2 regions of the Proteiniborus sp. genome follow, and region 1 is predicted to be linked to the other one. Evidence: riboswitches for the same ligand, from Rfam matches in the RefSeq annotation. Region 1 holds a riboswitch; the other holds the start of a gene.
What was found. A riboswitch is a leader RNA that binds a small molecule or an ion and turns the genes downstream of it on or off. The one in region 1 is predicted to bind thiamine pyrophosphate.
Positions count from the first base shown of each region.

Region 2: it holds a riboswitch for thiamine pyrophosphate, as region 1 does, so the genes downstream of both, thiT (energy-coupled thiamine transporter ThiT) here and thiW (energy coupling factor transporter S component ThiW) in region 1, are expected to answer to the same signal.

Region 1 is NZ_JAWRHZ010000061.1:169,535-177,435, forward strand. Features, by position in the region: gene thiE (thiamine phosphate synthase) at 1-627, opposite strand, end outside; gene thiM (hydroxyethylthiazole kinase) at 617-1,429, opposite strand; gene cytX (putative hydroxymethylpyrimidine transporter CytX) at 1,387-2,625, opposite strand; gene thiD (bifunctional hydroxymethylpyrimidine kinase/phosphomethylpyrimidine kinase) at 2,618-3,424, opposite strand; gene thiW (energy coupling factor transporter S component ThiW) at 3,437-3,925, opposite strand; TPP riboswitch at 4,023-4,133, opposite strand; gene ribH (6,7-dimethyl-8-ribityllumazine synthase) at 4,251-4,712, opposite strand; gene ABV008_RS13815 (bifunctional 3,4-dihydroxy-2-butanone-4-phosphate synthase/GTP cyclohydrolase II) at 4,714-5,925, opposite strand; gene ABV008_RS13820 (riboflavin synthase) at 5,946-6,596, opposite strand; gene ribD (bifunctional diaminohydroxyphosphoribosylaminopyrimidine deaminase/5-amino-6-(5-phosphoribosylamino)uracil reductase RibD) at 6,605-7,702, opposite strand.
Region 2 is NZ_JAWRHZ010000055.1:121,318-129,218, forward strand. Features, by position in the region: gene rlmN (dual-specificity RNA methyltransferase RlmN) at 1-805, shown strand, start outside; gene ABV008_RS11485 (Stp1/IreP family PP2C-type Ser/Thr phosphatase) at 851-1,585, shown strand; gene pknB (Stk1 family PASTA domain-containing Ser/Thr kinase) at 1,600-3,528, shown strand; gene rsgA (ribosome small subunit-dependent GTPase A) at 3,553-4,428, shown strand; gene rpe (ribulose-phosphate 3-epimerase) at 4,431-5,078, shown strand; TPP riboswitch at 5,125-5,228, shown strand; gene thiT (energy-coupled thiamine transporter ThiT) at 5,317-5,877, shown strand; gene ABV008_RS11510 (thiamine diphosphokinase) at 5,891-6,517, shown strand; gene ABV008_RS11515 (hypothetical protein) at 6,607-6,795, shown strand; gene rpmB (50S ribosomal protein L28) at 7,037-7,228, opposite strand; gene ABV008_RS11525 (Asp23/Gls24 family envelope stress response protein) at 7,460-7,816, shown strand; gene ABV008_RS11530 (DAK2 domain-containing protein) at 7,835-7,901, shown strand, end outside.

The DNA.
Region 1 (7,901 bases):
CTCTACTATATTGTGAAGTTTTTTAGCAGCAGCATAGACATTATCTTTCCCTAATATAGCTGATATAACAGAAATACCATCAACACCTGTACTCATTACTTCTTTAGCATTTAATTCATTGATTCCACCTATACCTACTACTGGTATTTGAACAGAGGACTTAATTAGCTGTAGCTCTTTAAGGCTTACACTTTCAGTATCTTTTTTTGTTTTTGTAGGATACATTGCTCCTACTCCAAGATAATCAGCATCCTGGCTTTGTGCTTCAATGGCTTCATCAATATTTGATGCAGATACACCTAATATTTTATCAGGCCCCAGTAGATTTCTAGCAATCTTTACCGGAATGTCATCTGCCCCTATATGAAGACCATCTGCATCTATAGCCAAGGCTATATCTAGTCTATCATTGATTATAAGTGGAATACTGTATTTGTCTGTTACTTCCTTTACCTTTAAAGCAATGCTATAAAATTCTTTCGTTTTAGCATTTTTCTCCCTTAGCTGAACTAGACTTACGCCACCTAGGATAGCTTGTTCTATGCTCTCACATAAATCTTTATTACCTAGTACATCCCTATCAGTAACTAGATATAAGGCATAATTAACCTTTGATTTATTGTACACTAATCTCACCTGCTTTCATTATGATATCTGGATTTAAGTTATAAATATTATCAAATAAATTTACTTTAAAGCTTCCTAGCCCTTCATTGTCCTTCAATGAATTAAAGGCTATTTCACCTGCAATGCCCATAGATACTACTCCTCCTAAAGCAGCTGTCAGATAGTCACTAGTAACACCACAATAAGAAGCTATTAAAGAAGATGTCATACAGCCAGTTCCAGTCACTTTTGATAACATTTCATGTCCATTGTTCACATAGAAAACCTTGTTTCCATCTGATAAAACATCCTGTTTTCCTGTTATAGCAACTATACAGCCTAATTTTGAGGCTAACTCTTTTGCGGTTTTTCCACTTTCTTTATTATCTGCTATAGAGTCTACTCCTCTTATTTCCACCTCTAATCCAGAAACAATTTTAATTTCAGACATATTACCTTTGATTACGGTAATTTTTACATTAGATAATATATCTTCTATAGCCTTGCTCCTTAATCTGGTTGCTCCAACCCCTACAGGATCGAGAATAACGGGTATATTCAGTTCATTTGCCTTTTTCCCTGCTAATATCATGGTTCTTACCATATCAAGACTCAATGTACCTATATTCAATACCAAAGAGGATGACATTGATACAACCTCCTCTACCTCTGTTTCATCATATGCCATAATAGGCGAGCCACCTATGGCAAGTGTTATATTTGCACAGTCATTTATAGTGACAAAATTAGTAATGTGATGAATTAGCGGTTCTACCCCTCTTATTTTTGGCAGCAGTCTTGCGACTTCTTGTAATATTTCCATCCCAGCATCACCCTCCAGCTTAAACAGTATATTATTGATGTTATTACCATAACAGGAACTGTGGCTCCCATTATGAAGTCAAATTTTATAAATTGATAATATAGTATAATTCCAATTATCCATACAATAGTTGCTCCCCAATTGACAAGAAGATTTTCCTGTAGCTTTCTGTTCTTCTTTATAATAAAATAATCCGTTAGGAGAATAGAAAATAGTGGAGCAAATACGGAGCCTATTGCATATAGAAAGTTTTCATATTGCTCAATTGGAAATACTATTGCAATTAAGGTTCCTATAATCCCCATTATAGTTGCTATCTTCCTCTCATCAAGCTTCGGTAAAATATTTAAAAATGTAACTCCTGCAGAATAAGCATCTAAAAATGTTGTTGTTACAGTAGACAATACTACTATTCCTAGAGCAACTATTCCTAAATTGGCAGCGAGCATCATAGCACCTGGATCTGGATTTTCAGCTACTATTGCAGCTCCAAGACCTATAGCATACATCCAGTAGCTGCCTATGAAATATCCTGCAAAGCTTCCTATTATCCCATCTTTCTTTTTCTTTGCATGTCTTGTATAGTCGGCAATTAGTGGTAGCCAGGAAAGAGGCATGATTACACTTAGCTCCATTGCAGTTCCAAATGTCATATCTCCAGCAGGAATTTTAGTAAATAATTCGTTGTTTTTAAAAATCGTAGTACTTAATACTATAGTTAATACAAATAGAAGAGATACAGCAATAAAATTAAGTTTTTTCCAGCCCTTACTACCTATTACTATCCATAAGCATATAAGCCCACCTATTACTAGACTCCAAACAGTCATATTGTCAAATGACCATAGTATTTTAGTTATCTGGTTTACTGATCTTGCTCCTGATATTATCATTACTGCAGTCCATCCTATAAGCTGCAATACATTTAGAATAGAAAATAGGTATGAACCATATAATCCAAATGATATTCTAGTAGACATTATAGATGGAAGCTTTTCTTCTGCACCTATTATTCCGCCTAACATCAGAATAATCGTACCAATCAGATGTCCAGCTAGAATTGCAATTAATCCATTTTTAAATCCAATTGGCGCTAATAATCCTCCAGTTAGAATCTCAGCTATAGATATTGATGCACCAAACCAAAGCATAAAAAAACTTATTAGAGAAAATTTATTGTTTTCTGAATTACTCACTTATTACACCAGCCTTTTTATATAATGTATAAAAATGATTTGTAGGTCCAACGCCTTTTCCTAAGGATAATGAATGTTTTATTGCAGTAGTTATATAATCCTTTGCATTAGCAACTGATTCTTCAATTGTAAAATCCTTAGCAAGATTAGATGCTATTGCCGATGATAAAGTGCATCCGGTACCATGGGTATTTTTTGTGTTTATTCTTTCTGATTTGAAATATATAAATTTGTCGCCATTATATAACACATCAGTTGCGTCATCTTCCATATGACCACCCTTTATAAGAACATTTTTTGCTCCTAGTGAATGTATTTTTATTGCTGCCTCTTCCATTTGCTTTAAGCTATTTATGCTCATTCCAGATATAACCTGAGCTTCAGGAATATTTGGCGTAGCTATCGTAGCTAAAGGTAAAAGCTCTTTTATAAGAGTTTCCTTTGCCTCTGGTGCAAGCAGATCATATCCACTTTTTGATATCATAACAGGATCTACTACTATATTTTCAGGAGAATATTGCTTTAATTTACCTGATATTACTTTTATAGTTTCTATTTGCGAAACCATACCTATCTTTAAAGCATGAACCTTTATATCGTCAAATATTGCATCAATCTGTTTTTCTATCATATCTACAGAAATATCCTGTACTCCAAAAACACCTTGTGTGTTTTGAGCTGTAATGGCAGTAATTACGCTCATTCCAAAAACCCCATGTGCAGAAAAGGTTTTTAAATCTGCTTGTATTCCAGCTCCACCACTACTATCTGAACCAGCTATAGTTAATACATTTTTCATATATAAACACCCCTATTTATTGTTTTTTAATAATTTACTTGAAAGTAATACTTTTAATAATCCATTGCCTATTATTGTGCCACCAATAGTACTGACCATGAAAGGCAATACAAAGAAGAAAACAGCCACATCCTTTCCCATAATCAGCTTTGCAACTGGATATGCAACTAGTCCGCCTAAAAGTCCAGTTCCTAATACTTCGCCTAACGAAGCCATTATCTGTTTCTCAGTCTTCTTATACAGAACTCCTGCTAAAAATGCACCTATCATGCTACCTGGAAAAGCTAATAAAGAGCCTGTTCCAAGTATGTTTCTAAGTAGAGAAGTTACAAATGCATTAGCAACTGCATACCAAGGTCCTAGAATTACAGCCGATAGTATATTAATGGTGTGCTGTATGGGAAAACACTTTGCAACGCCTATAGGAATATAAAATACATGACCTGTTAACGTTCCAATTGCTATAAGGAAAGCACATAGGGTAAGCTTTTTCGTTGACATGAACATCCCTCCTTTCAAAAATCTACGTACTAGAAGATATTTGGGACAAAACAAAAAAGCATAAATCCCAAAATAAGGACTTATGCTTAATACATAACACAAGTAAATACAACTTCCCTACGCTGGCATTATCCAGATCAGGTTAAGGGTCAAAGACTTTATCGAGTCTTAATCTCAGCTGGTCTCTCCAGCCCCCCTAGTACTTAATCTTATATTTAATTTCAAAACAATATTATCATATATATTATAATTATTCAATATAAGAGGAGTAGTTTTCTTTTTACAATAAATACAAAGTAATTTAAAGCATCAAAACCTGCCCAAACTAAAACTGCTTAATAAGATTTGCCATCTCTATAGCAGTAACTGCTGCATCATATCCCTTATTTCCAGCTTTTGTGCCTGCTCTCTCTATTGCTTGCTCAATAGTATCTGTTGTCAGAACCCCGAATATTACAGGGACTTCAGTTTCTAATGATACATTAGCAATACCTTTTGATACCTCACTTGATACATAGTCAAAGTGTGGTGTAGAACCTCTTATAACGGCGCCAAGGCATATTACCCCATCATATTTTTGAGTTTTAGCCATTTTCTTAGCAACAAGGGGTATTTCAAATGCTCCAGGCACCCAGGTAATTTCAATATTATCCTCTTCTGCACCATGTCTCTTTAAAGCATCAATAGCTCCAGATAAAAGCTTTCCGCCTATAAACTCATTAAATCTCCCAACAACAATGCCAAACTTTAATCCTTGTGCAATAAAATTTCCTTCGAATGTTCTCATATTATTTTTCCTCCCTAAAATTTAACATATGTCCAAGCTTTGTTTTCTTTGTTTTTAAATAATACTCATTTCTTTCATTGCACTTCATCTGTATAGGTACTCTATCTACAATTTCTATGCCATAACCTGATAGTCCCTTAATTTTTCTAGGATTATTAGTCATAAGCTTTATTTTCTTTGCTCCTAAATCAGCTAATATCTGAGCTCCAATTCCATAATCTCTCATATCCTCTGGAAAGCCAAGAGCAAGGTTTGCCTCTACTGTATCCATTCCTTTATCCTGAAGTGAATAAGCTCTTATTTTGTTAATAAGGCCAATTCCTCTCCCTTCTTGACGCATATAAAGTAAAATTCCTCTTCCTTCTTTTTCGATTTTCCTCATAGCTGACGCAAACTGTTCGCCACAATCACATCTTAAAGATCCAAAAGCATCACCAGTAAGACATTCTGAGTGGACTCTGACTAAAACTGACTCACCATCTGCAACATCACCTTTGACTAAAGCAACATGATGTTCACCATTTAATGTATTTTCATAGCCAATGATTTTAAATTCACCATACCTTGTTGGCATATTTGCTTCTGCTGCTCTTTTTATATATACTTCCCTTTTTCGTCGAAAGGCTATTAAATCAGCAATTTTAATTATTTTTAAATCATGTTCCTTACAATATTCCATTAGCTGAGGTACTCTTGCCATTGTCCCATCTTCATTCATAATCTCGCATATAACTCCTGCTGGATACAAGCCTGATAAGGATGCTAAATCAACTGCAGCCTCTGTATGCCCTGCCCTCTTTAAAACCCCGCCTTTCTTAGCCTGTAATGGGAAAATATGTCCTGGTTTTTTAAAGTCTTTTTCTGTTGCTTTAGAATCAAGAAATTTCTTAATGGTTAAAGCTCTTTCGTGTGCAGATATTCCTGTTGTAGTTTCTGCAGCGTCAATAGATACGGTAAAGGCTGTTTCATAAGAATCTGTATTTTTTTCTACCATTTGACCAATATTAAGCTCTCTAAGCCTTTCTTCTATAATTGGCATACAGATTAGTCCTCTTCCATACTTAGCCATGAAGTTGATTGATTCAGGACTAACTTTTTCAGCTGCCATTAACAAATCACCTTCGTTTTCTCTATCTTCATCATCTACAACTACTATTATTTTTCCGTTTTTAATATCTTCCAAAGCTTCTTCTATGGTATTAAATTTATACATTTTTCATCCTCCTTTTGCTTTTATGCAAACCCATGCTCACTTAGAAAATTCATATCTATTCCTTGTTTAACAGATGCTTGTTCTTTAGATAAAAGTAGCTTTTCAATATATTTGCCTACCATATCACACTCTAAATTAACAATGGCTCCTACCTTTTTTCTGAGCAGTGTTGTAACTTCCTTAGTATGTGGGATTATGGAAACCTTAAATACACTTTCATCTACATAGGCGACGGTTAGACTTATTCCATCTATTGTGATTGAACCCTTTTGAACTATATATCTTAATATCTCTGGGGAAGTAGATATTGTTACCCATACTGCATTATCTTCATTTTCATAATTTGATATGGTTCCCATACCATCTATGTGCCCGCTAACTAGATGACCTCCTAATCTATTGCCAACTCTTAGAGCTCTTTCAAGATTAATTTCATCTTCTGGAGATAAGATATGCAGGTTACTTCTTCTCATAGTTTCTGCCATAACATCTACTGTAAAGCTATTATGTGTAATTTCCGTAACTGTGAGGCAGACACCATTTGTGCTTATGCTGTCTCCTAGCTTGGTTTCTTCTAGAACTCTATTTGCCTTAATAATAATTTTTGCAGACTTCGTTGATTTGACTATGGACTGAACCTTACCTATTTCTTCTACTATTCCAGTAAACATATTGCTTATCACTCTCCCCGTAAATAACCTTCAATCATTATGTCATCGCCAAATTTATGAATCTCAATATCACTTAGCCTTAAAGCATCCTTCATTAAATTCCTTCCCTCTCCTCCAATTGGAGTCTTAGCTTTTCTTCCTCCGATAAGTTTAGGGGCTATAAAAGCATTTACTTTATCAACAATACCTGATTCTATAGCTGAGCAGTTCAATTCACTTCCGCCTTCTAGTAAAACGCTGTCTATTTTTCTTTCTCCTAAGGCTTTCATAAGGAAATTTAAATCCACCTGATTATTACTTAAGGGGGCTATAATCACCTCAGCGCCTTTTCTTTCAATCTCTTTAATTTTTTCCTTTGGTGCTAGTTCAGTTGTAGCAATAATTGTTTTTGCATTCGATTTTATATTTAATACATTTGACTCAAGTGGTATTTTAGCATTACTATCCACAATGATTCTTATGGGATCATTGCCCTTGCCATCATCTAATCGAGTGTTCAGGTATGGATTATCCTGAAGCACAGTACCTATTCCAACCATTATTGCTGAAACTCGATGCCTTAACCAGTGAACATACTTTCTTGATTCTTCATTTGTTATCCATTTTGAATCTCCCGTACTTGTGGCTATTTTCCCGTCTAAAGTCATGGCTGTCTTTAGTATGCAAAATGGAAGCTTTGTAGTTATATACTTAAAAAATATTTCATTAAGCTTTCTGCTTTTTTCTTCCAAAACTCCAGTAACAACCTCTATTCCACTATCTCTTAAAATTTTTATACCTTTTCCTGCTACTTCAGGATTTGGATCTCCAAGAGCTATAACAACCTTTTTCAGGCCTTTTTCCACAATAGCATTAGCACAAGGTGGAGTCTTACCATAGTGTGAACATGGCTCAAGAGTAACATACATAGTTGCACCTTTTACATCCTCAGTAGCATTTTTGAATGCATTTATCTCTGCATGACAGCTTCCATAAACTTCATGATATCCCTCTCCTATAATTTTTCCGCCTTTCACTATAACAGCTCCAACAAGAGGATTAGGGTTTGTATATCCAGTACCTTTTTTAGCTAGTTCCAAAGCTCTTTCCATATACTTTGTATCCATATTATCAACACCTCTGAGTATATTGTTACCAATAAACAAAAACTCTTGCTATTTTAAAACCCATTTTATAGAAAGCTTATTTTAAGTAAAATTAGAACGCACCTATGGGATATAAAAAAGCCCTGAATACTATTCAGGGCTTATAAAGCAACTATATGTACAGTCTTGTATCAATTTCAAAATATGACTGATAACCATA
Region 2 (7,901 bases), on a different contig from region 1:
CTTGTTTATGTTAGATGATAGAAACATTATAGAAAGCGTATTGATGAAATATAAGCATGGCGTATCAGTTTGTTTGTCTACTCAAGTAGGATGTAGAATGGGCTGTGAGTTTTGTGCATCAACAAAGGGTGGGCTAGTTAGGAGTCTTTTGCCAGGAGAGATACTTGAACAATTTTATCAAATACAAAAGGACCAAGGTTATAAGGTTACTAACATAGTATTAATGGGGAGTGGTGAACCATTAGACAATTATGATAATGTATTAAAGTTCCTTAAAATCATACATGATGATGAAGGACAAAATTTGGGTTATAGACATATTACAATCTCTACTTGTGGGTTAGTTCCTAAAATCTATGATTTAGCTGATGAAGAGATTCCAATAAACTTATCTATCTCTCTTCATTCTCCATTTGATGAAGAGAGGAAAAAGATTATGCCTATAGCCAATAGACATAGTATATACGAGATAATAGAAGCATGTTATTATTATATTAATAAAACAAAAAGAAGAATAACATTTGAATATACATTGATTTATGGTGTAAATGATAAGAAAGAAGATGCATTAGAGATAGTAAAATTACTCAAAGGAATGTTATGTCATGTAAATCTAATTCCACTTAATAGAATAAAAGAATTTATTCATACTAAATCTGATGAGGAAGCAATAAGAAATTTCAAAGATATTTTAATAAAAAATGGGATAAACACTACTATAAGAAGAGAAATGGGAGCAGATGTAAATGCTGCTTGTGGACAGCTAAGAAGAGATTATATTAAAAATCAGAACCCATTTAATTAATGCTATACCTATATAATTCATTATCTTGTGAAGTGGGGTGTTTAGATGTTTATTTGTGTATGTTCAGACATAGGGAAAGTAAGGAACATCAATCAGGATTCTTACTTTTATTCTGACGACAATAAGCTACCTTTGTTTGTAGTGGCAGATGGCATGGGTGGTCATAATGCAGGAGAAGTGGCCAGTTTATTGGCAACTAAAACAATTAAAGAAAGCTATTTGAGAGAGAAAGAAAATATTATTCAAGGAAAGCTTGATATCCCTAAATTTATAAACTTAACTTTAATGGAAGCAAATAATAGAATTTTAAAAGAGGCTAGAGAAAAAGAAAACTGTAATGGTATGGGAACTACAATAACTTTTGGAATTATATTTGATAATGAAATGTTTATAGGGCACATGGGAGATAGTAGAGCCTATCTATTCAGGGAAAAAGAACTTTATCAATTGACACAAGATCATTCTTTAGTCGCAGAGTTGGTAAGAAACGGAAGCATTAGCAATGAAGAAGCAATACATCATCCGCAAAAAAACATCATAACGAGAGCTTTAGGTACAGATGTAGAAATAAAGGCTGATATAATTAGCAAAAGCATTGAAGGCAATGATATAATATTGTTTTGTACTGATGGTCTAACTAATATGGTAAGCGATTTAAAAATCAAGGAAATTTTATGTGAATCCAGTGATTTACGGCAGGCATGTTGTAGTCTCACAGATACAGCCAATGAACTTGGTGGCTTTGATAATACAACTGTAATGATTATTAAGATGAGTTGAAAGAAGGTGAAGGCATGATTGGGAAAATATTAGGAAATAGATATGAAATTATCGAAAAAGTTGGCGGAGGAGGAATGGCTCTAGTTTACAAGGCTAAATGTAGACTACTGAATAGATTTGTAGCAGTAAAAATATTAAGGTCTGAATTTATTAATGACGAAGAATTCATAAATAAATTCAGAAGAGAGTCCCAGGCTGCTGCTAGCTTATCTCATCCCAATATTGTTAGCATTTACGATGTGGGTGTTGAAGATAATATTTATTATATTGTAATGGAATATGTTAATGGAAGAACCTTAAAGCAATTAATTAGAGAAAAAGGGAAATTAAGTATTGATGAATCTTTAGACATTGCGATGAAAATTGCAGAAGCATTAAATCATGCCCATGAAAATCATATAGTTCATAGGGATATTAAACCTCATAATATTTTAGTTACGGAAGATGGAATAGTGAAAGTTACAGACTTTGGAATAGCAAGGGCAGCAACAACTTCTACCGTGACGAATACTAGCAATGTTATTGGATCGGTTCATTATTTTTCTCCTGAGCAGGCAAGAGGTGGATACACAGACGAAAAATCTGACATCTATTCTTTAGGGGTTGTTATGTATGAAATGGTTACTGGAAGTGTTCCTTTTCAAGGAGATAGTCCAATTTCAGTTGCATTAAAGCATATTCAAGAAGATATAGAACCTCCATCACATTTTGACAGTTCTATTCCTAAAAATGTTGAAAGTATAATTATGAAATGTGTGCAAAAAGATCAAAGTTCAAGATATAGTGATATTAAATTATTACTAGATGACTTGAGAAAGGTAAAACGAAGTGATGATATTAACATAACTAGCTATAATGATTCTCCTACTAGAATTATACCTAGAATTGACGATACCTTAATTGAACCTATAAATAAAGATTTAAAAAATAATAAAAAGAAGAAGAATGAAAAAGGTGATATGACAAAAAAAAGGTCTTCAAGATTTGTTACACTATCTGCAATTATTTTAGCTCTGTTATTGACATTAGGGATTACTGCAGGCTTTTTCTGGTTTAGAGGACAGATACAAGGACATGAAGTAAAAGTTCCTAGTATAGTTGGACTTCATCAGGATGTAGCTAAGAAAATGCTAGTTGATATGGGATTGGATTTTAGAGTAAAAAATGAAGTGTACAGTCAAGAGTATAAAGAAGGACACGTAGTTTACCAAAGTGTTGATGCAGGAGAAACTGTGAAATCAGGTTATCCTATTGAAGTAACATTGAGTAAAGGACAAAAAGAAGTCGATGTACCAGATGTAGTTAATCTGCATGTAGACGAGGCAGAGATTCTAATACGGGCTAAGGACTTAAAGCCTATCGTTAAACATGTTCCTAGTGATATACCTAAAGATTATGTAATAAGTCAGACTCCAGATGGAAATACGAAAGCTACTGCAGGCTCTACAGTAAATCTAGTCGTAAGTGAGGGACCTGAGATTAATTACGTAGTCGTGCCTAATGTTATTGGAGAAAATATAGAGGAAGCTAAGAAGATACTTACTTCAAGAGGACTGTTTGTAGAAACTAAATATGAGCTTAATGAGAATGTGGATAAAGACATTGTGATTTGGCAGAGTTTTACAGCTAATTCAGAAGTGGAAGAGAATACAACTATAGACTTAACTGTAAGTAAAGGTTCTGATGAACCTAATGATACAAATAATGGTAATGATACTGGAACTGGAGAAGAGGAATTAATAAATAATAATTTATCCATAATTTTACCAAAGGATAAGGAGGAAGTTGAAGTAAAAATATATAGAATACAAGATAATGAGAGAGAATTGATATATAATGAAATTCATAGTACAAGTGAGGAATCTATTTCTGTTTTGGTTAAGGGTAAGAAAAATGCAAGATATGAAGTATATTTTGATGGCACATTTAAAGGAGAAATCTAATTATCATTTAAGGAGGATTGATTGATGCTAGAAGGAATTATTGTTAAAGGCATAGGTGGTTTTTATTATGTAAAGGTAGATGACACAATTTATGAATGTAGAGCAAGAGGGCTTTTTAGAAAAAACAAAACTGTTCCCCTTATTGGAGATAGAGTTTTGATTAAAATTAATAATGAAGATAATACCGGATATGTAGAACATATTTTTGATAGAATTACAGAATTAAAAAGGCCTCCTGTTTCCAATGTAAACCAAGCTGTAATAGTTTTTGCTGCACAAAAACCTGGTCCTAACTTATGGCTTTTAGATAGATTTTTACTTCTAGCATCATTTCAGGGACTAGATGTGGTTATTTGCATAAATAAATCTGACTTAGATTCAGATGGCGAGGCAGATATGATTTACAAAATTTACAAACGGGCAGGTTATAAAATTATTAAAACAAGCTGTAAAACTAAAGAAGGTATAGATGAAATAAAGGATATTCTAAAAGATAAAATTACTGTATTTGCTGGTCCCTCAGGTGTGGGAAAGTCCACTTTACTAAATAATGTTCAATCTAATTTGAGTCTGCAAACTGGTAGTATAAGTGAAAAAACTAGTCGGGGAAAGCATACAACAAGACATGTAGAACTTATTGAATTAGATTTAGGTGGATGGGTCGTAGATACTCCTGGCTTTAGTACTTTAGACATTGATTTTCTAGAAGAAGATGAACTTGAAAAATACTTTATTGAAATATATAATAAAAGTTCATTTTGTAAATATTCTGGTTGCAATCATTACAAGGAACCAAACTGTGAAGTAAAAAAGGCAGTTGAAATCGGAGAAATAAGCAGATCTAGATATGATAATTATTTAAGTATGTTACAAGAAATTAAACGAATTAGGAGGTATTAGATATGATAAAAATAGCTCCTTCTATTTTATCGGCAGACTTTAGTAGATTAGAAGAGCAAATTAAATTAGTTGAAGAAGGCGGAGCAGATTTAATTCACTTAGATGTAATGGATGGTCATTTTGTTCCTAATATTACTTTTGGGGCACCTGTAATAAAAATGATTAGAAAAGTAACTAAAGTACCTTTTGATGTCCATTTAATGATAGAGAATCCAGATTTGTACATAAAGGATTTTGTGGAGGCAGGAGCAGATATTATTACTGTTCATCAAGAAGCTTGTGTACATCTTCATAGAACTATACAGCATATAAAAAGCTTTGGAATAAAAGCAGGAGTTGCTCTAAATCCATCTACATCTATTGAGAATATAAAATATATAATTGATGAAATTGATATGGTACTTATTATGACAGTTAATCCTGGATTCGGTGGACAGTACTTTATCGAGCAAATGAAAGATAAAATAATAGACTTAAGAAATCTAATTAGTAGTTTTAATAAAAATATTGATATACAAGTTGATGGCGGGATAAAATTAGACAATATTAAAGAAGTAGAATCTTATGGAGCTAATATATTTGTTGCGGGCTCAGCTATTTTTAATAGTAATGATATTGTAAATACTACTAAAATGTTTAAGAACATATAGCTTTACTTTCATTTAAATACTTGCTATAATGTAAGCAAACAGGAATATTTCACACTAGGGGAGCATTAGTGCTGAGAGGAGGCAATTTTCGCTTCGACCCTTTAACCTGATCTAGTTAACACTAGCGTAGGGAAGTGTTTATAAATTATATTTCATTGCACTTATGTGCTATTGAAAACTAAATAGACACTAATCCCTCCCTAGTAAATATTCTAAAATCACAAAGGGAGGTTTTTTTATGATATCTATCGAAAAAAAAGAGAAAGTAAGGTTTTTAACAGAAAGTGGTATTATGATAGCGTTAGCCACTGTACTAAGTATGATAAAGGTTTATGAAGCACCTTTTGGTGGTTCTGTAACTGCTGGAAGTATGATTCCAATAATTCTTATTGGGATAAGATGGGGTACATTACCTGGAATAATAGTAGGATTAGTTTATGGAATACTTCAAGCAATTTTAGAACCATACATTGTGCATCCAATACAATTCCTTTTAGATTATCCAATAGCATTTGGATTACTAGGATTGAGTGGCTTATATAGAAACATAAGTAATATAAACCCTGGCAGTAAAACTATGGATTATGTTGGTGCAATATTTGGGATACTTATAGCGATATTCGGAAGATTTATTAGCCATGTTTTATCAGGGGTTGTGTTTTTTTCAGAAAATGCTGCTGATATAAACTCATGGCTATACTCATTAGGGTATAATGGAGCCTATCTATTAGTAGAATTAGTAATATCTATCATAATTATTATACTTTTATGGAAGCCTATTAGAAAAGCTATTATGTAAAGAGAGTGATTAAATGAAGGCTTTGATTATATCCAATGGAAACTTGAATGACATAGATATAGACTATTATTTTCAAAATGCTGATATAGTTATTTGTGCAGATGGAGGCGCAAGACATTTATTTAGTGAAAACCTTACCCCAGATTTTATAATTGGAGATTTGGACTCATTAGATTTAGAAATTTTAAATAGATTTAAACGAGTAGGAGTAGGACTACAAAAACATTCAACTCATAAAGATAAAACTGACACAGAGCTATCAATAGAATATGCCATTGAAAAGGGAGCTAATGATATTGTATTGTTAGGCGCTATAGGTAGTCGTCTAGATCATTCTATGGCGAATATAATGTTACTCTATAAATTTATTAATCAAAATATTAATATTACTGTTATAGATAGCCACAATGAAGTATTTATAACGAAAGATCTACTTAGGTTAAATAATAAAGAAGATAGTTTTATTTCAATAATACCATTAATTAATTCAAAAGTTAGTCTTCAAGGGTTTGAATATGATACTAATTGTGTAGATTTTAACATTGGTTCTACTTTGGGTATAAGCAATGCAATAAAGGATGAGGTAGGATTAGTAAAAGTTGAAGAAGGAATATGCCTTGTTATAAGATCAAGAGACTAGATAGGAAAGTCGGCAATTTGCCGGCTTTTTTGTCACATTTTTTTATTCGGAGAATACTATATAATAGTAGCCTTATAAGGGGTGTCTATATGCGTGGATATAGAAGATGGAAATTTAGAAAGCATATGATTGATGGTAGCGTTAAGAAAATTTTAGGAATAGTTTTAGCAGTATTAGGAGTTATTATAATAATTCAAGTAATACCTATAAGGGCGTGGGTATTTGCACTAGGTTTATTATTGATTTGCTTGGGTTGGTTTTTGTTTAGAATTTTCTAGGTAATTAATACTAGACATTTATTTTAGCTCAAAAAATCAGACAGGCTTCCATTATACTGGAAGCCATTTATTAGGCCACTGCATAAGCGACTTGCACGAAATCAGCAGTTTCGCAACACAAATTTATTTGTTCGTTAACACTCACATAAATTGTGTGCTCGTTGCATTTGACCTGCCTGCATTTTTCTGATAAAAGCGTTCAGAAAACCAGGTTAGGTCATAAAAGATTTCGGTAATCTGCTTATAATGCTCTTTCAACATTACCTGATCTGATACATCTTGTGCATACGTAAATTCTTTTTGGAGTCCCATTAACCATAGCTCTTATTCTACGTACATTTGGAGACCAAGTTCTATTACTTTTCTTATTTGAGAAAGTTACTAAGTGTCCTGACACTTTTCCCTTACCGCATACTTCGCAGAACCTTGCCATATAAAACACCTCCTTAAACCACTAGGTTAGATAGTAATCATTATTTAATACTACATTTCCAAAATCAACATATATTATTGTACCACATACTAGGTATTTTTTGCAATATGAAGATATTTTTATGTTCATTTTAATTATTATTTATTCTAAAGTTGAAGATAATACAAATATAATGTAAAATATAAATATATAATCCTTTATTCATTTTCCATAATAAAAGGAGGACTGTAAATGGCAGGGAAATTGACTAATAAATATGGAACAATAAATATTGATGAAAATGTTATAGAGACTATTGCTGGATTAGCAGCAACTGAAAGCTATGGACTAGTTGGAATGTCTAGTAGAAATGCAACAGATGGACTAGTTGAATTATTAAAAAAAGAACATGTTAAGAAAGGTGTAAAGGTTTACGCAGATGGTGACAGAATTATCGTTGATTTATTTGTAGTTGTACAATTTGGTACAAAAATTTCTGTGGTAGCAGACAATATAATTGACAAAGTAAAATACAATATAGAAAGCATAACTGGATTAAAGGTTGAAAAAGTAAATATAAATGTACAGGGAGTAAGAGTACAAAAGTAGGCTAAGGAGGTACTAATATTGAAAATTCAATACATAGATGGAAATATGCTCAAAAAATTATTTTTTGGAGCAGCTAACTGTCTTG